2 regions of the Pseudarthrobacter sp. rb genome follow, and region 2 is predicted to be linked to the other one. Evidence: predicted binding sites of a transcription regulator. Region 2 holds the regulator's gene; the other holds the start of a gene.
The links. The regulator LexA, encoded in region 2, represses DNA repair genes until DNA is damaged. The targets are predictions, from matches to a motif close to TCGAACANNTGTTCGA.

Region 1 (3,408 bases), on a different contig from region 2:
GTTGCCGGGCGCGGCTTCGGTGCCGGCGAGCCATTTGGCGCTTTGCTCCTCCAGCCAGATCAGGGACCGCATGGCATCCACCGCGGTGCGCTCGACGTCCGACTGGCGGAAGACGTCGTTGAAGACCTCCAGCGAGACGGGTCCGGTGTAGCCGGCGCGGACCACGTGGCCCATGAATTTGGCCAGCTCGAACTGCCCCTCGCCCGGGAACACCCGGTAATGGCGGCTCCAGGACAGGACGTCCATCGAGAGCTTGGGGGCGTCCGCCACCTGGACGAAGAAGATCTTGTCCGGGTTGATGTCCTCGATCGGCGCGGTGTCCCAGTCGCGGGACAGGATGTGGAAGGAGTCCAGGCAGGTTCCCAGGTTGGGGTGGTCCACCATCTCCACCAGGCGGTAGGCGTGCTCGTAGTCGTTGACGTACTTGCCCCAGGCCAGGGCCTCATAGGCCACCTTGACGCCGTGGTCCCCGGCCAGGTTTGCGAGCTGTGCAAGTTGTTCCGCGCGGACAGCATCGTCGTCAATGGTGGCGGTGGCAACGTTGGAGCACACCAGGATGGTGTCCATGCCCAGGCGTGCCATGAGCTTGAACTTGGCCTCGGCGCGCCGGAGGTTGGCCTTCAGCAGGTCCGGGGTGACGCCGTCGAAGTCGCGGAAGGGCTGGTACAGGTCCAGGCCGAGCCCCAGGTCCGCTGCCATCTTCCGCACATCTTCAGGGCTGAGCGGTGAGGTGACCAGGTCCTGCTCAAAAATCTCGATGCCGTCGAAGCCGGCGCTGGCGCAGGCCTGCATCTTTTCCTTCAGGGTGCCGGAGAGGCAGACGGTGGCGATTCCGGTGCGCATCAGGCGGCCACCTCCTCGGCGGCCACAAGTTCCAGGAAGTGCGAGCGCATGCGCTCCGGGTCCGCGTCCAGGCCGGTGAAGATCCGGAACGCGTCGGCGGCCTGGCCCACTGCCATCCGGCCGCCGTCCAGGACCTCGCAGCCCTTGGCGCGGGCGCCGCGGACCAGTTCGGTGTCGATCGGCCGGTAGACGATGTCCGCCACCCAGTGCCGGGGCTCGAGCAGGTCCAGGTCCAGCGGGACGCCGGGGTGGGCTGCCATGCCAACGGGTGTGCAGTGCACCAGGCCGTCGGCCAGCGGCATCAGCTGCGGCAGCTCCGCCGTCGTGCGGGCCGTGACGGTGCTGTGCGGGAAAAAGCCCTGCAGCTCGGCAGCCCGTGCCGCCGCCCGTTGGGGGTCCATGTCCACCAGGTCCAGCGTTTTTACGCCTGCGCTGAGCAGGGCGTAGGCGACGGCGGACCCGGCCCCGCCCGCGCCGAGCTGCACTACACGGTCCAGCCGGGCGCCGGGGAGGCCGGAGGCGAGGGCGGCGGCGAAGCCGGAGAAGTCGGTGTTGTGGCCGATGAAGCGGCCGTCCCGGATGACCACGGTGTTTACGGCGCCGAGCCGGCGCGCGTCCGGGCTGACCTCATCCAGGTGCTGCAGGACCAGCTGCTTGCAGGGATGGGTGATGTTCAGGCCGTTGAAGCCCAGGGTGCGGGCGCTGTGCAGGATGGCGCCCACCGATTCCCCGGTCAGCCCCAGTTCCAGCAGGTCGATGGGCCGGTACAGGTAGCGCAGGCCCTGCACGTCACCTTCCCGTTCGTGCATAGGCGGCGTGAGCGATGGCGTAACGCCGTCACCAACCAGCCCTACCAGGTAGGACTCAGTTCGATTGCTCATGCGTGCAGCTCCTTTGGTACGACACCGGGCAGTAGCGGAACTCGGCCGCGCTGCGGGGTGATAGGGATTACGGTACAACAAATGTTCACTTATCGCACTGTTGTTCTAGATGCGAACAGAATAAGTCTCCGGGGAAGCCGTGAGGCCTCCTGGTGCTATCGCTGGGGCAGCCTGGCGGCCAGTTCGGCGGCGGCTTCCTGCAGCAGGGGAACGTGCGCCACGAGCCCCTCAAGGTCCAGCCGGAACACCGGCACGGCGGTGGCCAGCGAGGCGAAGGCATGCCCCTGGTCATTGAGCAGCGGCACGGCCACGGCGCGCATCCCCGCCTCGTTCTCCTCATCCATGACGGCATATCCCTGCCGGCGGACCTTCTCGATCTCGGCCCGGAAGGCGCCGCGGTCCGTAATGGATGTGTCAGTGAGCGCCTCAAGCGGGACCTCGGCCAGCAGCTTTTCGCGTTCCACATCCTCGGCAAAAGCCACCAGGGCCTTGCCCACGGCGGTGGTGGAGAGCGAGCCGAGGTGGCCGGGGTCGCTGGTCACGCGGAAGGTCTGCGGCCCGTCCACCTTGCTGACGGTCAGGTGGTGCAGGCCGTCGCGGACGCTGAGGATGGTGGCCTCGCCGGTCTGTTCGGTGACCCGGCGGAGGATGGGCATGGCTGTTCCCGCGAAGCCATGGTGGTTGGAGACGCGCTGTCCCAGCTGGAAGATCCGCAGGCCCAGGTGGTAGCGGCGGCCGTCCGGCTCGTAATCGACAAAGCCGTCGCGGGTCAGGGAGCCCAGCAGGCGGTAGGTAGTGCTGAAGGGAAGTTCGGCGCGGCGGGAAATCTCCGCGGCACTTGCACCGCGGGGTTCATCACCCAGGAGGACCAGCAGCCCCAGGGCCTTGCCCACCATGTCCGTGCGGTCGGCGGGACGGGCACCCACTTTGCCTTCCGGCGGCATGGCATTCACGGGCTCTCCGGCGCGGGCGGCGGCAGCGGGTTCTTCATTGGCCGCTGTGGTTTGGTTCACACTCATGGGTTCGATGTTGCCACAATGTGAGAGCTATTTCTAGATGGTGATTATTTTCTTGACAGGTGACTGCCCTCACAGTCATAGTTTCTGTATCGCAAAAGTAGCTCCCACCATGTGGCTACAACTGCCGGGTCTTTCCACCGGACTCCAGCCGCATCCCCCGCCCGCACCAAGGCCTCGGCGGCTGCGACCCCCAGATCCATCCGCGACAATGTCGTCACACCAAAGGAACACCATGAGCAAGACACTTCCGTCCGCAGGGGCGGGTGCCCTCACCTCCGCCGGAACACCCAGGAAGGCCGCCCTCGCCAGCTTCCTGGGCAGCGCCGTCGAATACTATGACTTCTTCATCTTTGGCTCGGCCGCAGCGCTGATCTTCCCCACGGTCTTCTTCCCCAGCGCCGATGCCAACGCCGCCATCATGTCCTTCGCCACCTTCGGGTTCGCGTACGTGGCACGGCCCATCGGCGCCGTCATCCTGGGCCACTTCGGCGACCGGGTGGGCCGCCAGAAAGTGCTCATGTTCACCCTGGTGCTCATGGGTGCTTCCACCTTCGTCATCGGCTGCCTGCCCGACTTCCGTACGGTCGGCTGGTGGGCTCCGGCGCTGCTGGTGCTGGCCCGCCTGTGCCAGGGCCTCTCCGCTGCAGGCGAGCAGGCCGGCGCCT
Region 2 (3,408 bases):
CGCTGGCACTCCAGACCCAGATTGTGGGCAGGGACCTGCCCAGGCTCCTGAAGAACATCACGCCGGCACTGGACCGGCCGGTCAAGGTTGCCTTGGTCAAGGGGCGGTCCAACTACGTTTGCCGCCACAAGCTTGAAGGCGGTTTCCCGTCAGAGGAACCATCGGAAGGGCAGCTCTTCTCCCTGGGAGAGGACACCAGCGTTCCACATTTCGCTGCTTCGGTGGGCGGACCATCGTCGCAGCTCGGCAAGGAAGTGGTACGGCTCCGCGAATGGGCCGAAAAGACAACCACCGGCGACAGGGACGAGCTCCTGCCCGGCGTGACCGACCGCGCCTGGCGCCAGGTTTCCGTGACGTCGATGGAATGCCTGGGGGCACAGAAATGCCCGATGGCCGCCGAATGCTTCAGCGAACTCGCCCGGCAAGACGCAGCCGAGGCCGATGTGGTGGTCACCAACCACGCCATGCTGGCCGTCAGCGCGTTCGAGGGACTTGCCGTCCTGCCCGAATACGACGTCGTGGTGGTGGACGAAGCGCACGAACTGCAGGACCGGGTCACTGGCGCCGTGTCCGGACAGTTGTCCGTGGCTATGGTCCACGCTGCCGCTTCGGGTGCCCGGAAACATACCGCCATCACCGTTGACGCCCTGAACGCCGCAGCTGCCAACCTGGAACTGGCCCTTGCCGGCGCACCGAACGGCCTGCTTCCCAACGGGCTGAACGATGAACAGCTCGACTGCGTGGACCAGTTGCGTGAAGCGTGCCGGGCCGCGTTGTCCGATTCCAAAGGGGACAGCAACACCACAGCCGACGGCGGGCGGCAGCTGGCGCGTTCCCGGCTGATGCTCATCCTGGAACTCTGCGAAAGGCTCATTGCTGCACGCGAGAACCGCGAAGTGGTGTGGTTCTCCCGCGCCAGCACCTTCGATCCCGGCCAGGGATACTCACAGCCCGATGACAGTGCGCCGGTGCTGATCAACATAGCCCCGCTGTCCGTCGCCGGCAGGCTGCGGGAGGGACTCTTCGCAGACCACACCGTCGTGCTGACCTCTGCCACCCTGGCCATCGGCTCCGCCTTTGAACCGGCGGCCGGGGGACTGGGCCTGGTAGGCGACGGGGCCCCCAGCTGGACGGGCGTGGATGTTGGCTCGCCCTTCGACTATCCCAAGCAGGGCATCCTCTACGTCGCCGGCCACCTGCCCAAGCCCGGCCGCGGCGTGTCACAGGAAGCGCTGTCAGAACTCGAAGCACTCATCAAGGCATCAGGCGGGGGCGCCCTGTGCCTGTTCTCCTCGCGGCGGGCGGCCGAAGAGGCCGCCGACGCCCTCCGGCCCAAGCTCAATATGACTGTTCTCTGCCAGGGCGAGTCGACCATGACCGCCTTGGTCAAGCAATTCGCCGACGAACCGGACACCTGCCTCTTCGGCACTATGTCCCTATGGCAGGGCGTCGACGTTCCCGGAGGATCCTGCCGGCTGGTGGTCATAGACCGCATACCCTTCCCACGGCCGGACGATCCCCTGGTGACGGCGCGTTCGCGTGCCGTGGCGCAGGCAGGGGGAAACGGCTTCATGTCCGTTTCCGCCACCCACGCGGCCATCCGGCTCGCCCAGGGTGCCGGGCGCCTGATCAGGTCTACCGGGGACAAAGGCGTGGTGGCCGTCCTGGACTCACGGCTGGCCACCGAACGCTATGCAGGATTCCTGCGCGGTGCGCTGCCCCCGTTCTGGGCCACCACCGACCGCGCCAAGGCGCTGGCCGCGCTCAACCGGCTTGGTGCCGACGCTTCCTGACGGACTGCCGGACAACGCCTGCGCGGATGCCGCGCAGGCGTGCGCAGGCTAGAGGGAACGCAGGACCGAGACGACCTTGCCCATGATGGTGGCGTGGTCGCCCAGGATAGGTTCGTACTGCGTGTTCTGGGGGAGCAGCCACGTGTGGCCGTCGCGCTGGCGGAACGTCTTCACGGTCGCCTCGTCGTCCAGCAGGGCAGCAACAATGTCCCCATTGGCCGCGTCAGCCTGGCGCCTCACCACCACCCAGTCACCATCGCAAATGGCGGCGTCCACCATGGAGTCGCCAGCCACTTTGAGCATGAAAAGTTCGCCCTGGCCCACCAGCTGGCGGGGCAGCGGCATGACATCCTCCACGAGCTGTTCGGCGAGGATGGGCCCGCCGGCGGCAATCCGGCCCACCAAAGGAACCATGGCCGTATCCAGTGCGGTAGGCAGTTCGGTGACCGTGGCGCCCCCGCCCGCAGCCTGCGGCGCAGGAGACGCACCGGCGCCTTTGCCCCCGCCGTCCAGCGTGAGCGGCATCAGCACTTCCATGGCGCGCGGCCGCTTGGGGTCGCGGCGCAGGTAACCCAGCTTCTCCAACTGGGAAAGCTGGTGGGTCACGCTGGACAGGCTCGCAAGGCCGACGGTATCGCCGATCTCGCGCATGGAGGGCGGATACCCGTTCTCATTGACCGAGCGCTGGATGGTCTCGAGGATCTTTTTCTGCCGAGGGGTCAGCCCCTTGGCTGTCCTCTTGGATTGCGGGGCGGTCCTGCCCCCGGCGGCTGCTGCTGCCATATTCGCCAATGCCTTTCGCTTGCCGCCGGATCTTCCGTGTGCCGCTGTTCCACAGTGCCGCCGGAAGGACTCCCACTGTCATTGTCAGACCCTGCTGTTCAACTTCAGTGGTGGTTGTTCTGTGGTTTCAAAACTAGGCCAGCCACATTGCTTTTTCAAACATTTGTTCTAGCGAGTCTCGACATTGTTCGTTGATAGGTGCTAAAACTTAACAAGCAAAGTTCGAACATGTGTTCTAACCAGCAGATGCGCCATTCGAATACGCGGCCGGGAGAAGTCCCGGCGCGTATGAACGGCAAGGCAGCAGCGGGCGGACACCCGGGCAGCACGGCAAGTCCAGGAGGGCTTAGTTCATGTCAGCTTTATCTCTTCACCAGGTTTCACCTTCGTCCGCGCCCCTGCGGCTGACCCGCCGGGGGAGGATCGTCCTGATCGGAGTTCCGCTCGTGCTCCTGGCTGTACTCCTGCTGTCGCTTTCGGGCCTCTTCCACTCCCCGGCCAAGGCGTCGGACTCGGCCGCCGACCTTGCGGTGACGCCCACCGTCACGGTGACCGTGCAGTCCGGCCAGTCGCTGTGGGCCATTGCGGGCGCCGTCGCTCCGGACCGGGACGCCCGGGACGTCGTGGCGGACATCGTCCAGCTCAACAACCTTGCCGCGGGCACCGTTCTTCCGGGCCAGCAGCTCTTCGTCCCCACCCACTGATTGTCCGCAGCCGCTGGATCTGCCGCCTCCGCCGGCTGCCAGGGCCCGCTGCCTGCGCTGGCGCCTCACGTGAAGCGGGCGGCCGCGGGACATGCCGAGGGCGAACAGGAACCGTCACATTTTCCGGT

Region 1: the regulator LexA is predicted to act here: its motif matches at 1,798-1,813, upstream of ACWRN3_RS12830 (shikimate dehydrogenase).

What each region holds. Positions count from the first base shown of each region.
Region 1 is NZ_JBWJAR010000008.1:142,877-146,284, reverse strand. Features, by position in the region: gene ACWRN3_RS12835 (bifunctional sugar phosphate isomerase/epimerase/4-hydroxyphenylpyruvate dioxygenase family protein) at 1-843, opposite strand, end outside; gene ACWRN3_RS12830 (shikimate dehydrogenase) at 843-1,724, opposite strand; gene ACWRN3_RS12825 (IclR family transcriptional regulator) at 1,880-2,743, opposite strand; gene ACWRN3_RS12820 (MFS transporter) at 2,976-3,408, shown strand, end outside.
Region 2 is NZ_JBWJAR010000001.1:558,902-562,309, forward strand. Features, by position in the region: gene ACWRN3_RS02475 (ATP-dependent DNA helicase) at 1-1,793, shown strand, start outside; gene lexA (transcriptional repressor LexA) at 1,842-2,576, opposite strand; gene ACWRN3_RS02485 (LysM peptidoglycan-binding domain-containing protein) at 2,930-3,280, shown strand.